2 regions of the Bacillus sp. GW823-FHT06A11 genome follow, and region 2 is predicted to be linked to the other one. Evidence: riboswitches for the same ligand, from Rfam matches in the RefSeq annotation. Region 2 holds a riboswitch; the other holds the start of a gene.
What was found. A riboswitch is a leader RNA that binds a small molecule or an ion and turns the genes downstream of it on or off. The one in region 2 is predicted to bind cyclic di-GMP.

Region 1: it holds a riboswitch for cyclic di-GMP, as region 2 does, so the genes downstream of both, AC1Q8L_RS25365 (methyl-accepting chemotaxis protein) here and AC1Q8L_RS06795 (SpaA isopeptide-forming pilin-related protein) in region 2, are expected to answer to the same signal.

Annotation. Positions count from the first base shown of each region.
Region 1 is NZ_JBXAHS010000007.1:110,569-118,401, forward strand. Features, by position in the region: gene thiM (hydroxyethylthiazole kinase) at 1-801, shown strand, start outside; gene thiE (thiamine phosphate synthase) at 816-1,475, shown strand; gene AC1Q8L_RS25360 (anaerobic C4-dicarboxylate transporter family protein) at 1,592-2,905, opposite strand; cyclic di-GMP riboswitch class I at 3,188-3,272, shown strand; gene AC1Q8L_RS25365 (methyl-accepting chemotaxis protein) at 3,406-5,148, shown strand; gene AC1Q8L_RS25370 (non-ribosomal peptide synthetase family protein) at 5,286-7,833, shown strand, end outside.
Region 2 is NZ_JBXAHS010000001.1:1,356,274-1,366,665, forward strand. Features, by position in the region: gene AC1Q8L_RS06795 (SpaA isopeptide-forming pilin-related protein) at 1-3,785, opposite strand, end outside; cyclic di-GMP riboswitch class I at 3,845-3,937, opposite strand; gene AC1Q8L_RS06800 (TetR/AcrR family transcriptional regulator) at 4,111-4,647, opposite strand; gene AC1Q8L_RS06805 (hypothetical protein) at 4,979-5,362, shown strand; gene AC1Q8L_RS06810 (CPCC family cysteine-rich protein) at 5,436-5,702, opposite strand; gene AC1Q8L_RS06815 (hypothetical protein) at 5,699-6,142, opposite strand; gene AC1Q8L_RS06820 (DUF975 family protein) at 6,323-6,976, opposite strand; gene AC1Q8L_RS06825 (PH domain-containing protein) at 7,176-8,627, opposite strand; gene AC1Q8L_RS06830 (PH domain-containing protein) at 8,620-9,096, opposite strand; gene AC1Q8L_RS06835 (hypothetical protein) at 9,176-9,343, opposite strand; gene AC1Q8L_RS06840 (TetR/AcrR family transcriptional regulator) at 9,346-9,927, opposite strand; gene AC1Q8L_RS06845 (YjcZ family sporulation protein) at 10,083-10,208, shown strand; gene ecsC (ecs operon protein EcsC) at 10,249-10,392, opposite strand, start outside.

The DNA.
Region 1 (7,833 bases), on a different contig from region 2:
AAAGAAATTAGTAAAGTAGTGGATTTGGTGAGAGAATCTAATCCACTCGTTCATAATATTACAAATGTTGTTGTAACAAATTTTACTGCTAACGGTTTGTTGGCACTTGGGGCATCGCCTGTAATGGCGTATGCAAAAGAAGAAGTAGCAGAAATGGCGAGCATTGCTGGAGCGTTAGTATTAAATATGGGGACACTTCGTTCTGAAGAAGTAGAAGCGATGTTACTCGCGAGTAAATCAGCAAATGCGAACAATGTGCCAGTACTGTTTGATCCAGTTGGTGCAGGAGCAACTTCGTATCGAACAGAAGTTGCGAGACATATTCCGGCTGAAATCGATTTAGCGATTATCCGCGGAAATGCAGCTGAAATAGCAAATGTTATTAATGAAAAATGGGAAATTAAAGGGGTAGACGCTGGTACTGGAAAGGGCAATGTTGTAAGCATTGCAAGGCAGGCAGCAGACGAATTGAATACAGTTGCGGTCATTACTGGAAAAGAAGATGTTGTTACAGATGGAGAGCGAACTGTTCTTATTCGAAACGGTCACCCTATTTTAACGAAAGTTACGGGAACAGGGTGTTTACTAACTTCAGTAATAGGAGCATTTGTAGCAGTTGAAAAAGATTATGTAAAGGCAACTGTAGCAGCATTAACGTTTTATGGTGTAGCTTCGGAACTGGCAGCTGCTAAAACAGTAGAAAAAGGGCCAGGTAGTTTCCAAATTGAATTTTTAAATCAATTAGCGAATACAACTTCAGCTGATATAGAGAAATATGGGAAGATTGAGGAGTTAGAGTAAGGGGGATGAAACACATGATGCGCATTGAAACAAAGAAAATGTCTAACCTATTGCAAGTGTATTTTATTATGGGAAGTAATAACTGCACGAGGGATCCTTTAGCTGTATTGAAAGAAGCGTTAGATGGTGGAGTGACACTTTTTCAGTTTCGCGAGAAGGGGGAAGGTTCTTTAATCGGAGGAGATAGAGTGCGCTTTGCAAAAGAATTGCAGACGCTTTGTAAGGAATATAGTGTTCCTTTCATTGTAAATGATGATGTAGAATTAGCCATTGAATTAGATGCAGATGGTGTTCATGTAGGACAAGATGATGAAGGGATTACATCTGTTCGTGAAAAAATGGGAGATAAAATTATCGGCGTATCTGCTCATACAATTGAAGAAGCACGCTTTGCAATCGAAAATGGAGCAGATTATTTAGGCGTTGGACCTATTTTTCCAACGAGTACGAAAAAAGATACGAAAGCGGTTCAAGGAACGAAAGGATTAGCTTATTTTAGAGAACAAGGAATTACAGTGCCAATCGTTGGTATTGGTGGGATTACAATTGAAAATACAGCGGCAGTTATAGAAGCGGGTGCGGACGGTGTTTCAGTTATTTCAGCAATTAGTTTAGCTGAATCTGCGTATGAAAGTACGAGAAAATTAGCTGAAGAAGTAAAGAGAAGTTTGTAGAAAAGGACATGTAGTATTTTAAGTGCTACATCGAGAAGTAGACTGCCCAAAAAATTTAAACAAACATTTGATTAAAAAAGCACAAACCTTTTTAAATAAGGGTTTGTGCTTTTTCTTTAAAACATAATAGAAATTAAAAGCATTCCAATGCCGATAGAAGTAAATGTTGCAATTAAGCCTGGAATCATAAAGCTATGATTTAATACGTATTTACCGATACCTGTTGTACCAGTACGGTCAAAGTTAATGGCAGCAACGATTGTTCCATAGTTCGGAATGAAGAAATATCCATTTACTGCAGGGAACATCGCAATCAGTAGCGCTGGTGGAATACCAAGGGATAGTCCAAGTGGCATTAAGGCACGTACTGTTGCTGCTTGGCTGTACAGTAAAATAGATAGAATGAATAGTGCGATGGCAAATAGCCAAGGTGCACTTGTTACTAAATGCTGAATAGATCCTTGAATCATATTTAAGTTTCCATTAAAGAAAGTATCTCCCATCCAAGCGATACCGAAAATAGCAACAACTGCTGTTGCTCCTGCTTTAAAGACGTTACCAGACACAATGCTTTCTACATTTGGTTTACAGAAAATAATAATAAGAGCCGCGATAGTTAACATAACCATCTCAATTGTGTTCGGCATGGAAAGACGAGCTAACTTTCCATCAACTATCCATCCTGGGCGAAGTGTTTCAAATGAACCAAGAAGTACAACAAGGAAGGTTCCTACTAGGAAAAGGATAACTGATAATTTAGCGCCCTTTATACCTACAAATTCTTTTTTCTCTTCAAGCTTAGGAATCATTCCTTCTTTTAATCGTTTCAAGTATTCAGGGTCTTCATTTAATTCTTTTCCCATCTTACTAGCAACGAATGCTGCTAACATACAAGCAATGAAAGTAGAAGGAATACTCACTTTTAAAATATCTAATAAAGTGATTTTATAGTCAGCTAACATTGCTAAAAGAGCAACTGTGGCAGCTGAAATTGGACTAGCTGTAATTGCTTGCTGAGAAGCGATTACGGCAATCGACATTGGGCGTTCCGGTCTAATCCCTGATTCACGAGAGACTTCTGCAATAACAGGAAGTACAGAATAGGCAACGTGACCAGTACCTGCACATAGTGTGAATAAATAAGTAACAATTGGAGCAAAAAAAGTAATACGCTTTGGATTTTTTCGCAATGCTTTTTCAGCTAGATGAACAAGATAGTCCATTCCTCCAGCAGCTTGCAAAGCACCAGCGGCTGTAATTACTGCCAAAATCATAAGCATTACATCGATAGGAGGCGCGGTTGGTTGTAAGTGGAAGACAAAAACGAGTATTGCCATACCAACTCCACCCATTACTCCTAAACCAACTCCGCCTAGGCGTGCACCAATAAAAATACAGAGTAACAAGGTAAGAAATTGTAGCCAAAACATGATAAACTACCTCCGAAATTCATTAGTTAAGATATATTCGAATAGTTTAATTTGAATGAAAATTAAATAAATACCCGAAGAAATCCTTGTTATTTATACATTTTTTATTATATAACACAAAAAAAGTAACATTCACGTACTTTTTGAAATTATTTCGAAAAAGCAATGCATTAAAAATTTGTATTTATATCTCTAAATAAGTAGACATTTTGATTTATATGTTGTAATCTTTGAAAGAGAATAAATTAATTCTCATAGAACTCCCATATCGTTCAACTCGTTCAGCGAGAAAGGCAAACTGATGGAAACATGAGGACGCAAAACTACAGGAGCTAAGGTCGAAAGGCTATGCTAGCCAGTTACCGGACGGATAGGGTTGGTCTTGGCCAATGCTTTTACATTGGCTTTTTTTTATTCTCGAATATATTGAGAATCATTTTCAAACAAAATATTCGTATATTTTGTTTTTTTGTTATGTTAATTAAGGAAGGTGGATATTAATGAAAAAATATTGGCATAAGTTATCGTTCCTTCAAAAGAACGTCTTATTAACCGTATTAGTTATTTTGACACTTGTTGGAAGTATGGGTGCGTTAAGTTTCAACATGTTTCAAAATAGTATGATGTCTTTATTTGAAAGGCAGTCTATTGAAACAGGAGAAATAGTATTGAAAAAATTGGATGTAGAATTAGTTAGAGACATGGCGAAAGATCCTACAGCCGAAAAAGTGAAAAAAGAAAAGTTAACAGAGAAATTAGATGAAGTGTCAAAAGAATTGAAAAGTGTTGGACAAACGTATGTTACAGGAGCAAAGCCGAATGAAAAGCGAGAATTACAACTCGTTGGTTTGACTACAGAGTTAACAAATGCGTTCCCTATAAAGCCGGGAGATTATTATGAACAACCCGCTCATTGGATGAAGGCATACGATAAAGTCATTGATACGAAAAAGGCCCAAATGACAGAAGTATATGAAGATGAAATAGGTTCGTGGGTAACAATATTAGAACCAATTACAGATGGAGAAAACAATATTGTTGCAATTATTGCGGCTGACTTAGATGCTTCCATTGTTCCTATTACAAAAGAGAAGTTTATGATACAGGGCTTACTCTTTATCATTATTTCATTAGCGATTGCGACTATTACTCAATTCTTTATCGTGCGTCACTCGTTAGCGCCATTAAAAGATTTACGAGAAGGGTTACGTAAAATTGGTGAAGGTGACTTGAGTATTAAATTAAAAGAAAGACCAGATGATATTGGAATTATTAATGTTTATTTCAATAACACGATTGAAAAATTTAAAGGGATTATAGATAAAGTAAGGCAAACTGCTGAGCAAGTTTCTTCTTCTTCACAAGAATTGTCGGCGAGTACAGAGGAAAACAGCATGGCAGTTCAAGAGATTGCAAGTTCTATTGAAGGTTTAAGAGTAGGGGCACAGTCTCAAAAAACTTCAGTACAACAATGTTTAGGAATTGTACATGGAATGGAAGATAAGGTAGAAGAAATAACTGGGGCTGCAAAACAAGTTGCGGTTGCTTCTGAAGGTATGGAGCAACATTCAATTGAAGGTAATGAAGTGATTGGACAAATTATTAATCAAATGAGTTTAATTCAAAATGCAGTACAAGATTTATCTTCCATCATTTATTCGTTAGAAACAAGGTCAAAAGAAATTAGTGATATCGTAACTGTAATTACAGGTATTTCAAATCAAACCAATTTATTAGCTTTAAATGCTTCTATTGAGGCTTCACGTGCTGGAGCAGCTGGGAGAGGGTTTGCAGTTGTTGCTGATGAAGTACGAAAATTAGCAGAACAAACGGAAGCGTCTGCTAAAGATATAGCGAAATTAATTGGTGAAACACAAGCTGAGACAGAAGATGCTGTAGTTTCAATGCAAAAAGGTTCAAAAGAAGTAGAAACTGGAATTTCACTTGTTCAAAGTAGTGGAGATTTCTTTGAAAAAATCTCCAAATCAGCGCAATCTGTTACAGATCAAGTAAAAGCTGTTTCGGGTAATTCGAGTGACATTTTACAAAATAGCCAGAATATCGTTCAAGTCGTAAATGAATTATCACATATTGCAAACACTTATGCCAACAGCAGTAGTAATGTTGAAGAAAGCATGAAAGAGCAAGAAATATCAGTACAAGTTATTGCAGAATTAGCGACTTCTTTAAGTTGGCTTTCTCAGGAATTACAAGAGCTTATTGGTGAGTTTAAAAGCGAATAAGGAGAAAGTTCAATTCTAATCAAAGGGGATATCTCCGCTATTGATTATGAATTGAACGAATCTGCCCGTTAATAAGGGATGAAAAAGGTGTGAATTTTCACACCTTTATTATATTTAAGAGAGGAATTTACATAAATATGAAATTAGCAATTTCTTATAATGAGATGGTAAAAGAATTTTTAGGGAAAGTAGAAGGAAGTATTAAAATACCTAAAGATGTGCAAGGAACGGAACTTAGGATAAAAAGGAAAACTGAACTATTTCCAAATTTGACTCACATTGTAGATTTAATAGGAGCGACTGCAACGTGGTTATATCATATTTCTAAAGAAAAACATATTGTCGTGCTTTATCATGTAAGAGGAAGTTTATTTCCGATTACTATTGAAGTTTCTAATTTTCTCTCCTATGAAAGTTTGAATTTACAGATTGAAGAGCAACTGGAACAAATTAAAGAAATGAATGAGGAAGAAATAGAAGAGTTTCAAAACGGTAATACATTATATGAAATGTCACCTATTATTATTGGTGAAACATATTATGAGCTACAAGACACGAATACATTACAATTTGTATTTAGTAAAAATATGCAAAGTGTAGAAATAATATTTAATAGTGTTAATTGGAAGGAAACAACGATTACTCGTTATGCACAACAAATACAAGGTGTTTTAATTGGTACATCACAAAATAAGAATAATTATATAAAAAATTTTAATATTATTACAGAGGCCGAGATGGCACTTTATAGTCAAGTGAATGATACGACAGCAGTATATCCTGAGAAAAGTATCGTCGATATGTTCTATAATACTGTTACTCAATTTCCAAATCGTATAGCTTTATCTTCAAGGGAAGGTACTTTAACTTATGAGGAGCTAAATAAAAAAAGTAATCAAATAGCTCATATGTTAATTAAAAATGGCGTCCAATTAGGAGACTATGTTGGAATATTTATGAAACGTAGCATAGACACAGTAGTAAGTATGGTAGCTATATTAAAAGCTGGTGCAGCGTATGTTCCGATTGATCCAGATTATCCGGAAAGTAGAATACAGTACATTATTCAAGATAGCCAAGCGAAAGTTATATTGATGAAAGAGACGCCTATAACATGTGATGGGGTTCAAACAGTTTCAATGTATGATAGTGAAACTTGTGAAGATATAGATGTAAAGTTGTCTATTCATTGTGATGATGTAGCTTATATGATTTATACATCTGGTTCAACAGGGAATCCAAAGGGAACGATGTTAACACATAGAGGCGTTGTTAATCTGTACACTTGGATGCAAAAGCAATATGAATTGACAGAAGAGGATGTATTTGCCCAATTTCCTTCCTTTAGTTTCGATGCTTCTGTATGGGAGTCATTTGCTTCTTTATTCTGCGGAGGAAATTTGTATGTATTATTAGAGGAAGAGCGATTGTCTGTAGAAGCATTTGCAAATGCAATCTATAAAGTGAAAGCAACTTCGATCTTGGCATTAGCAACAATTTTTGTTCGACAAGTAGCAACTTATTTAGCAGAAGAAGATATATATAAGCTAGCTTCCCTAAAAAGAATTGCGATTGGCGGTGAAATGTTGCCTGTAGAGGTTATTAAATTGTGGAGAGAAAGAATAGGTACAAATGTTGAAATTCATAATGTATACGGACCGACAGAATGTACTGTAGTGACGACAACCTATAAAATACCTAGTCAGTTAAATGAGGATGTTGCGAGTATTCCCATTGGTAAACCATGTGCTAATTATCAAGTTATGATTTTGGATGAGAATATGAATCTTTGTCCAATTGGTGTACCTGGTGAATTATATATAGATTCAGTAGGATTAGCAAAAGGGTATTTTAATAAGCCTAATAAAACAATTGAAGCTTTTATTCAGAACCCTTTCAATCCTATAGTTAATATATATAAAACAGGTGATATTGTTAAGTTGTTAGAGGATGGAAATATAGAATTTTTACATCGGAAAGATGATCAAGTAAAGATTAGAGGACATCGTATTGAACTAGGAGAAATCCAAAGTAAAATTTCTCAAAATCATAATATAAAAGAAAATGCTGTTTTTGCTAAGAAGAGTAAGGAAGGTAGCCAATATTTAATCGCGTTCTATACAACTTTAAATAAAAAAGAAATACCAGAATTAGTTTATCAGTTACAAGAGCAATTACCAGATTATATGGTGCCATCTAAACTAATTTATATTAATGAATTGCCACTTACACCTAATAAAAAGATTGATGTTAAGAAGTTAGCTCAGCTAGAAGAAAAGTATGAACCGGTTCGTCTACAAGAATATGTTGCACCTTCTAATAAAGCAGAGAAACAAATAGCGCGCGCTTGGGCGGAAGTATTAGGAATTTCAAAAGTTGGAGTACATGATGATTTCTTTACAATTGGTGGACATTCATTAAAAGTATTACGAGTCTTAACATTGTTAAAAGAAGATTTTTCACATTTAACAATTCAAGATTTCTTTAAAGAAAGAACGATATATGGATTAGCTCGAATTGAGCGAGAAGTAAAAGTAGAGAAAGAAGAAGTATTTCGTGAATATAAAGTGATTCACGAACCAGATACTATTACGTATGCAAACGTTTTGGAAGAAACCCAGATTTTAAATGTCTTTTTAACAGGAGCTACTGGTTATTTAGGATCACACATATTATATGAATTGT
Region 2 (10,392 bases):
GCTTTTCCATCTTTATCTGTCGTTACTTCTGTTACTACTTTTCCTTTGTCGTCTTGAACTTCGAAGACTACGCCTTCTAATACTTTTTGACTATCTTTATCTACTTTTGTTACTTCCACATTTCCCTTGTCTAACATTTCGTTTTCTACTGTTAAAGCAAGAGATTTTGTCATGCCTTTTTCAATTTGGAAAGCAATCGGATCTACCAATTGTTTATACCCTTTTGGTGCCTTTACTTCTACTAACTTGTATGTGCCGACTGATAAATTAGTAACTTGTGCTTGTCCTTTTTTATCTGTCGTTATTTTAGCGACTACTTGTCCTGCTGCATCTTGAATCTCAAATACTGCATCAGCTAAAGCATCTTTATTTTCTTTATCTACTTTTGTAATTTCTACATTTCCTGTATCCACTAATTCATTTTCTACTGTTAGCTTTAGCGCTGTTACTCTACCCTTTTCAATTTCGAATGAAACTGGCTTTTCTAGTGGTTTGTATCCTGCCGGTGTTTCTACTTCCACCAACTCATACTTCCCAATAGGTAAATCTGAAACGTTTGCTTTTCCTTCTTTATCCGTCGTTACTTTCGCAACTACTTTTCCTTTTGAATCACGTACTTCAAATACAACATTTTCTAATGGAGCTTTACTATCTTTATCTATTTTTGTTATCTCTACATTCCCTGTATCCACCATTTCATTTTCTACTTTTAATGATAGAACCTCGGTCATGCCTTTTTTGATTTCAAATGATACTGGTTTTTCTAGCTTTTTATAACCAGGTAAACTTTCTACCTCTACTAATTCATACTTTCCTACAGGTAAATCTGAAACATTTGCTTTTCCATCTTTATCTGTCGTTACTTTTGTAACTTCATTCCCCTTTTCATCTTGGACGATGAATGTTACTCCCGCTAACGGTGCTTTATTATCTTTATCTATCTTTGTTATCTCTACATTTCCCGTATCTACCATTTCATTTTCTATTTTTAATGATAGAACTTCAGTCATGCCTTTTTTAATTTCAAATAATACTGGATCTGTTAGTTTCTTATAGCCTGGTAAACTTTCTTTCTCTACTAATTTGTACTTTCCTACTGATAGATCTGAGATTTTTGCTTTACCATCTTTATCTGTTTTTACTTCCTTTACTACTGTTCCAGCTTCATCTTGAACTTCAAAGACTACGCCTTTTAATGCTTTTTTGTTGTCTTTATCTACTTTTGTAATTTCTACTGAACCTTTATCTAACTGTTCATTTTCTACTTTCAATGATAGGACTGTTGTCATACCTTTTGTAATTTCGAATGATACTGGTTCTGTTAGCATTTTGTAGCCAGGTAAACTTTTCGTCTCTACTAATTTGTACTTTCCTACTGATAAATCTGAGATTTTTGCTTTACCATCTTTATCTGTTTTTACTTCTGTTACTACTTTTCCTTGCTCATCTTGCACTTCGAAGACTACGCCTTCTAATACTTTTTGACTATCTTTATCTATTTTTGTAATTTCTACTGAGCCTTTGTCTAACTGCTCATTTTCTACTTTTATTACTAAAGCTTTTGTCATACCTTTTTTAATTTCAAATCGTACTGGTTCTGCTAGATTTTTGTAACCTGGTAAGCTTTTCGTCTCTACTAATTTGTACTTTCCTACTGATAGATCTGAAACGTTTGCTTTTCCATCTTTATCTGTTACTACTTTTCTTACTACGTCATCTTTCTCATCTTGGACTTCAAATTCGACACCGGCTAATACTGCCCCGTTTTCTTTGTCCACTTTTGTAATTTCTATATTACCTTTGTCTACCATTGCATTTTCCACTTGTATTGGGAATATGCCGTCCCCTGTTACATTTACTTCGAACTCTGTTTCTTTTAATTGGTAGCCTTCAGGTGCTTTTGTTTCTTTTAAAATATATTTTCCTGGTGCTAACGGTTTAGAGATTGCCTTACCATCTTTATCTGTAACAATATGTTCGACTACTACACCGTCTTTTACTATATCAAACTCTGCATTTGCTAATGGTTTTTCACCATTTTCCGAATCAATTTTCTTTACTTCAATTTGACCCTTTTGCATAGTATTTTTAATTTCAATTGTTTTTATTTCTCCAGCTTGAAGTGTAACCTCTACTGGGCTTGTTAATTTTTGATATCCTTCTGGTGCTACTGTTTCATAAACTTTATACGTCCCAGGAGCTAAAGTTTGAGGTACTGAAAAACCTTTTTCGTCCGTTTTCAGTTTTACAACAACTTCATTTGCACTATTTCGAACTTCAAATTCGGCACCTTTTAACCCTTTGTTCGGATTCTCAGAATCTATTTTATGAAGCGATACTGTACCATCTTTTGGAGCTTCAGGCGGCGTAATAGTTACTTCTTTTGATGTTAATGTTTTATCATCAAAATGTAATTCCGCTTTATTAGGAATCTTCTTATCTACGTAAGAAGATAAGTCTGCATTATTTTTAATTTTCGCCTTAATACTAAGGTTAATTATCTGGTCTTCATATGACTTATAGTCAAAACTCTCACCAAATGTAAATGTTACTTCACTTCTTTGTTTATCTATATTTAACGTTCCTTTAGAAGTAATATCTTGGCCATTTTGATCATACACTTTTGCCTCTAATACTTCTAAAACATCTTCTAAATCATCACTAATTACCATAGATGTGTATTTAGGAGGATCGTTCGGTATATGTGTACCAACTTGGTATTGAATAACTTGATCCATTTGTGTTAACTGCTCATTCTCTACAAGCTTGCCATTCTCATCAACTATATTTTTTTCAATGCTAGGTGGATTATTGTCACCTGAACCGGATCCTCCCCCACCACTTACAAATACTTGTCCTACTTTTTCTTCAGTTTTAATATTTTTACCTTCTAATTTCACAGTATTTTTATGAGGCTTTGCAGCAGGATTAGTAATCTTTGTTTTATATCTTAAAATATAGCCTTTTGAACTGTCGGGAAATTCAATTGTAAATCCAGTCTTCGTTGCATTTATTTTAATGTTAGATAAATCTGCTGGCTTAATATTTGTTGGTGCATAACCATCTTCAAATACAGCCTCTTCTAATACTACGCTGTCTGTAATTAACTCATGCCCAGGTCCTAATGTATCTGTTAATTTAAGATCTTGCATTTCTGTCCCAGTTGCATTTACGTATACAAGCCAATCAGCAATTGAAGGATCTTCTTGATTATAAGAACCCCATTTCAATAAATTTTCCGTATTGGGCTGTGGCTTCGGTCTCTCTGTCGTATTATTTACACTTACTTCTTTATTGACGATTTGACCATCAACGTTAAATTCTAATGGAATTTCTTTAACACCATCATATGCTTCTAGACCAAAGTAGAATTCTACGAATAAAGAACCTTTAATGTTATTCTTTCCTTCTACGTAATCACCCATAGTACACGTTAATAGACCCTTTTTCATCTCACATGTACCAACTGTTTTTCCTTCAGCATCTTTTAAAGGAAAACTCATATTCATAAGGTCTTTTCGAAACTCTTTTGGCATATCAATTGTGAATTGATCTCCACTTTTTATTTTTTCTTTAGCTGACCACTTCACTTCTACTTTCATACCATCTGAGGCTTGATACGGTTCAGATGTCGTGCCATCAGTACGGGAAATATTAATTTCGTCCACTGGACTTTTCATCACAGCAGCTTGAATAACTGGAGCCCACACATTCAGCACTGAAAATAATACTAGAAAAACTAATGAAACCATTGAAATATGCCTTTTAGTACTTTTCATTTGCATAGTTCCCTCCTATTTTTTATATTTATATAACAAAAAAAGACCGTCCGGTTGCATCAAAAATGTGCAACCAGACGATCTTAGTAACCAATATGTATTACCGTAGACTCTAAGCTTTGCGGCCTATCCTTTCGAATAGTGTGCTAAAAATATCTTTTATTCTTTTTTTGTTTCATTTTCCTCTTAAACCAAATATTACTATACCGTCTGGACGGTTATAATTCAATACTCTATAAAATTGTTCTATTTTTCTAATAAAAAAAAACAATTCACCACTACATTAAATAAGTAACGGTGAATTGTTTTCGCATTATATAGTTCGTATATTCTATTTATATGAATTACTAATAAGAGCTTGAATCACTTTTTCTCTTAACTCGGGGCTTAGTCTGCCAACCCCTAAATATTCCGAATACCATAATCCATCTGCTGCTAATCTAATAATTGTTGCACAAACTGAATCTATCTCATCGTTTTCTATATTCTTTTGCAGTTGCTGAAATGATTGTTGTAATGGCTCAAGTAATTCAGGTTTTAACATGAATGCTGCCATCATACTACTAGACAACTCTTCTGTTCTTCTCTCATTACTTAATCTTTCCTCTACAAAAGAGCGAACCCATCTCCCTTTCCTCTCTGAGTCTTCCGCTACTTTATTGTAAATAGCGCCCTCATTATCCTCTATCCCTCTGACTATCATACCTTCTATTAAAGCTTCTTTATTTGCAAAGTGATACAATAATCCACCTTTACTTACACCCGCCTCTTTTGCCACTGCTTCTAAGGTTAATTTAGCAACCCCTTTACATTGCACAATTTGAGAAGCGGCCGCCAAAATCTTTTGCCGCGTTATGCTGATACTCATTCCTTTTTAAAACCCCATTTCTACTAAATTTATATAAATACGAATCTTATTTTTAATATTGTTGATTACTACTAAGTATTTTCTTTATACAACAAAAGCTGCATTACCTTTGAATTTTTAGTTACTTATTCCATTAAAAATTTCCATATCATTCAATATGATAACATCAAATACATAACATTGACTATACATCTATACTTTTATATTCATCGAAAATATATCCATAAACACGAAATGTATAAAAATTGATTATCCTTATACATCTAATCTATAATTTAAAGAGGTTTATATTTTCATAAAAATAAAGTGAAATTTTATAAGGATGATTCCATTGAAAAAATTTTCTATTAGTTATTTAATATGCTTATTGTTTTTTTCTATCATTGTGAATGTTTTACAGTATACAAGCGTTCCAAATTATGCGGATTCATGGGGGCCGATTTGGGTATCTATTATTATGCTTTCAATTCTTGGAAGTATTCCTGTTCTTATCGGTTGTTTAATAGGCGAATTTTGTTATAGAAAAATAAAAGGAAGTCACGAATTAAAAATCGGTATTCCTTTATTTATAGTGTTAGGTATTTCCTACAATCATTTCTTCTTTATGTTGTTTAACGACCGATATTTTCTATCCTTTAATTTAGAAGCCTTTTTGGAAACAGGCCTACCTATTACGTTATCATCTTTATTATTTTACCTTATAAGACGCCGTTAATTCTTTCATCATTACATAAAAAAATGTTATTACTCTTGTTACATCGAGTAATAACATTTTTATTTAAATCTATTTAACTAATTTGCTTCCAACTAGTATCCTTCACATCTTCGCTAGTCGGCTTTCTAACTGATTTCACAAAACATTCCTCGCAAGCACCAAATGCAATGAAGTTTTTCTGTGCTTGTCTTAACGAGACTTCATTTGCACCGCCTTCAAAGTCAGGATCGTTAAACTGTACCTCATCATCTTCCCAGTAACATATATTACAAATTTCATATGTACCTGGTGGTTCTTCTTCTATTGTTCTATACCCGCAGCACGGACATGTATATTTCATTCTGTTACTCCATTATTCATTTCTTTTTTCTCCCATATATTCCGGCCCATAAAGAATGTAACAGCGCAAATCATAGTTATTACCATGAAAGTAGTATTAGAATCCTCATATGTAATTGGAATTCCAACCGTTACAGAAACAATACTAAAAGCTAAAAGTAAATATAATAATAAAGATAGAATATAGCTTAGTTTAAATCGTAAAATGATACCTCTAAACAATAGCTCACCAAGTAGACAGCCACCTAAAATGATAGGTACTCCGAAATATAATGTAAGGACTCCCATTTGCGCAGTAGATTGAATTATCTTACCGATTATGTTCGGCGAAACCAGCTCACTATTGTTTCCCATCCTATCATATAAATCAAGTGCCGTTACTGAAATAAAGAAACTTAATATAGAAAACGAATACGGTATTAAAAATTTGCTCACTCTCATTCACCTCACTTTTTTTGTTTCACATATATTATTCATTACTTTCACAAAAAAAATAGCCCTCTATGCTAAAACATAGAGGGCATAATTTTTATATAAAAACCTATACCTTATCCTGAAATCCCCCCTAAACAGAACATCTAAACTATCTGTGCCCTATATTCTTTAGGGGATAGGTGGTTATTAGAAAGTAGTGCCTTCTTTTTTATAATATTCTTTTGAAATCTCTTCATAAAATGCGGCTGATGTCGCGTAGAAATACGGTGCTAACCATAAGAAACCGATTCCTATAGTAAGAATACTTAATATGAACCAGCCTAAGAAACTTAAGCATAGTAAAAAGTAATCCATTTTATGTCCATTCATCATATGACGACTCTCAGTAATCGCTTGATTCGCTGTATATTCTGGATGATCATTCAAAATAAAATATGTCATAGAATAAGAAAATGATTTAATAATACCTGGAATAATAAGAAGTAATGTCCATAGAGTCAAGTATACATACATTAGTAAATATGTTAAAAACGACTTCATCAACTTACTTCCATCGCTAAACCATCTAAATATATGACCAATGCGAGCATCAGTCCCACGAATTGCATTTAAAACAAGATAATAGGCACCTATTGTTAATGGACCAATAACAAGCATTACTATAATACTTACTGTAAGTGAATCACTTGCCTCTTCCCAACCCCAAAATATCGAGAAAATACCTGTTGTTAGCATTTCAACAGCTCCAATAAGGATTCCAATTAATAAAGTTGCCCCTACCGCTAATCCCCATCTTCCTTTTAATGCATCAAGCGCTTCTCTTTTCAACTGACTTATCATATATAACCTCCTAATACTATTTATATTTTAGTATACCATTTATATCAAAAATTCCACAGATTCCCCTGAAATAGAAGCATACTCCTTTTTGCATACGTATTGATACATGTGTGCTGTAGTTGTACTAATATATGGATTAAACGACTCTTTTCCCTATAACAAAAAAGCTTGCCCTTCATAATAGGCAAGCTTTCTCAAGTTATTTCTCACTTAACTTCTTCTTATACCAATTCTGCATTCTCTCCGCATCTTCTACTCTCGTATGCTCTATTTTATAACTAGATGATGCACTCGAAAACTTATACGTACATAAATCCGCACGGCGCTGGAAATATGATTGTGTCTTCTCCATTGATTGGACATGTCTTCTTCTAATAAGTCCTGTATATTTTCCGACGCTACGATAGACAAGTGTAATTTGTTCTCCGTTAACACTGTAACCATTTGTTGTAAATGTTGCGTATCCAAGTGTAAAGATGAGGATCGCGAGCGGAATTAATGCCCACATGATGAAGTGCTTTTCAGAGTATATACTTATTCCAATAAACGGGATTGCTAGCATTGCGAAGAAAATGAAACTATCAATGAGATAGCGGCGTAATGCTGCTTTTGGTAATGCAATAATGTTTGCATTCAGTTCGTATGGTAATTGTAAATGGGCGAGTAACTGTTGTACTCGATCTTTTCGAATGATTGGGTGCAGTGTAACCTTTTCTTTTTCGTCACTCATTCCTTTACTTTGAATGACTTCTACTTGCACAGCACAATAACCGAATGGTTGGCGTAAAATACTTTCTTTTATCGTAATACCTTGAATACGATGCAATTTTAGTACGAGCTCTTTTTTCTCAAGCAATCCTTGCGAAATGCGGACTTCGTCATTTCTTCGATTCACTGTGAAATCGCCATGTTTTAACGCGTAACCGATTGTAGATATAATCCAAGAAAGAACGAGTAACATGGCTACCATGAAAATCCAGCCATATATATCATGTTCCATTACATACGACTTTACGCCATTCTCTATCCATTTCGGAATGTACTCATCTACTTGGTGATAAACGAAAAAGATTAAAGAGAATAATAGTCCAAATTGACCAGATGTAACAGATGCTAATAAAATCTCTTTCCAAGTTAATTTATATTCTGTCGCTTGTTTTTCTTCTGTAACAATTTCTTTTTCTACTACATTTTCTGTTGCTTCGTCTAACGTTCCTTCTGCTTTCACTTCTGGAGTTGGCTCATTTAGCAAAGTAATAAGCTCCGCCGCTTCTTCTGCCGTAATACCAGCTAAGCTAACTTCTGCTTCATCGCCCCCACCAGCTGTTTCAATCTGAATTTTTTTTAAACCGAGCATTTGATATAGTACGTTAGAACTTGTATTAATCGTTTGAACACGTTCTTTATTTAAGTAGCTCTCCTTTTTCACGAAGAGACCTTTTTTCACATGTAATACGTTATTTTCAACCCAATATGTTGTGTAATACCATTTTTCAAATGCTGAAAAAACGGTGAGTAAACCAAATGCTGCGGGAATTAAATACCAAAACGGGAATTTTCCGTTTAAGCTAAACATGAAAATAATGAGTGGTATAAAATCTGTTATTTTTAATTCTAATAACATCGTGATTGGATGCTGCCTCTTATACATCCTCATCACTCACTTTCGCTAATTCTGCGATTTTCGTTTTCAACATTTCTGCTTCATACATCGTTAAGCCTGGGATGCTGTGAGAAGTTGCTGCCGTTGAAATGTGTAATTCTGCTAAGCCATATTTTCTCATAATTGGTCCTTGTTCAATCGTTACGTGCTGCACACGAATCATCGGTACTAATACGCGCTTTACGACAAAAAGACCATGCTGAATTTCAAGCTCTTCTTCATTTAGTTGGTAGCTGTAATAACGTTGACGTAGTTTCGGGAATAAGAAGTACGCAAATGGTGCGAACACAACTGTTAGCCCAATCATCACATACAAAATCCACGCCCACCAATCAAACTTTATCATGAGGAAAAGGTAAGCTAAAATAACGAGTATACCGATCCCTTCTTCAATTACAGCACGAACTTTCCACACCTTGACCATGTCAGGGTGAATTTCATTTTTCAATGGATCCATGTAACCACTCCAAATCTAGTAATCTAATATATGAATTCTCTCAATCTATATTTTACATAACTTTACAGAAAATTAAAATTTAATCTTCTTTCTTCTCCGGAATAAAATATCCGAACCAAAGTAACCAAATGAAACCGATTAACTTTAGCCAACTTCCATCCGCTTGAAAAGCTTCAATCATACCTGGTATTTTATAAATCCCAATAAATCCAAGAAAACCGAGCCACCAGTTTTTTTGCATTTTCATCTTTACTCCTCCTTCATGACGTTTTTCACATTTCGAATCCAAATTTCTTTATACTTTAACTGGAATCCCATGAGCATGTAATTACTCATATTATCGATTACGAGCGCTAACGTATGAGCATTTTCTTCCGTTTCCTGTTGTGACACAACGTCAAGTTCCACACCCTTCTTCAATAAATCGTAGAAACCATTTAAGAAATCTTCTTGTATTTCAAATAAGCGTTTCTGATACTTTTCATTTCGCGATGCAGTTACGATAAATTCATTTATAACACGTAATATTCCTTCTTGCCCTTCATATTCAGAGAGCATATGTAAACCATCTGAAATTAACTTTTCTGCAAAGTTTTCTTTCGTATAATGCTCTTTATCAAAATAATTCACGAAATGATACCCAGAAAAAATTTCTTCAAATAAAAAATCAACTAACGCTTCTTTAGAAGAAAAATGATAGTAAATAGCCGGTTTTGAAATACCTACCTCTTTCGCAATCATGGAAAGACTCATCTTCTCAATGCCGTGTTCTGCCATAAGTTTAAATGATGCCTCTACAATGTTCTGCGATGTTTGTAAATTCTTCGTCATACTGTACCTCACTTATTTTTACTTACCGGTCGGTAAGTGAATTATAAAACAAAACGAAATGATTTTCAATTTAGTTAGCACTACATAAGGTATTTATTGGAAAATACAGAAAGTTATAAAGTAAAAGCAATATATAACAATAAGGAGGATATCATATGGGACTTGGTGGTAATGACGGCGGTGAAGCGGGACAAGCTGGTAAGAGCGGATTTTCATTAATCATTGTACTTTTTATCGTATTGATTATAGTTGGAGTTAGCTATATCGGACTTAGCTTCTAAGAAAAGGCGTCCTACATTACACATGTAGGACGCCTTCTTTTTAATCCCTATTCAGCAACCGCATACGATAACAATTCATCGTTACTTCCCCAAGTCTTTGCAGTAATTGATAGTTCGCATACGCGCCGACTGGGGCACCGATTATGGGTACGAGCTGAAGCATTTTTGCTAAATCGATATAGTC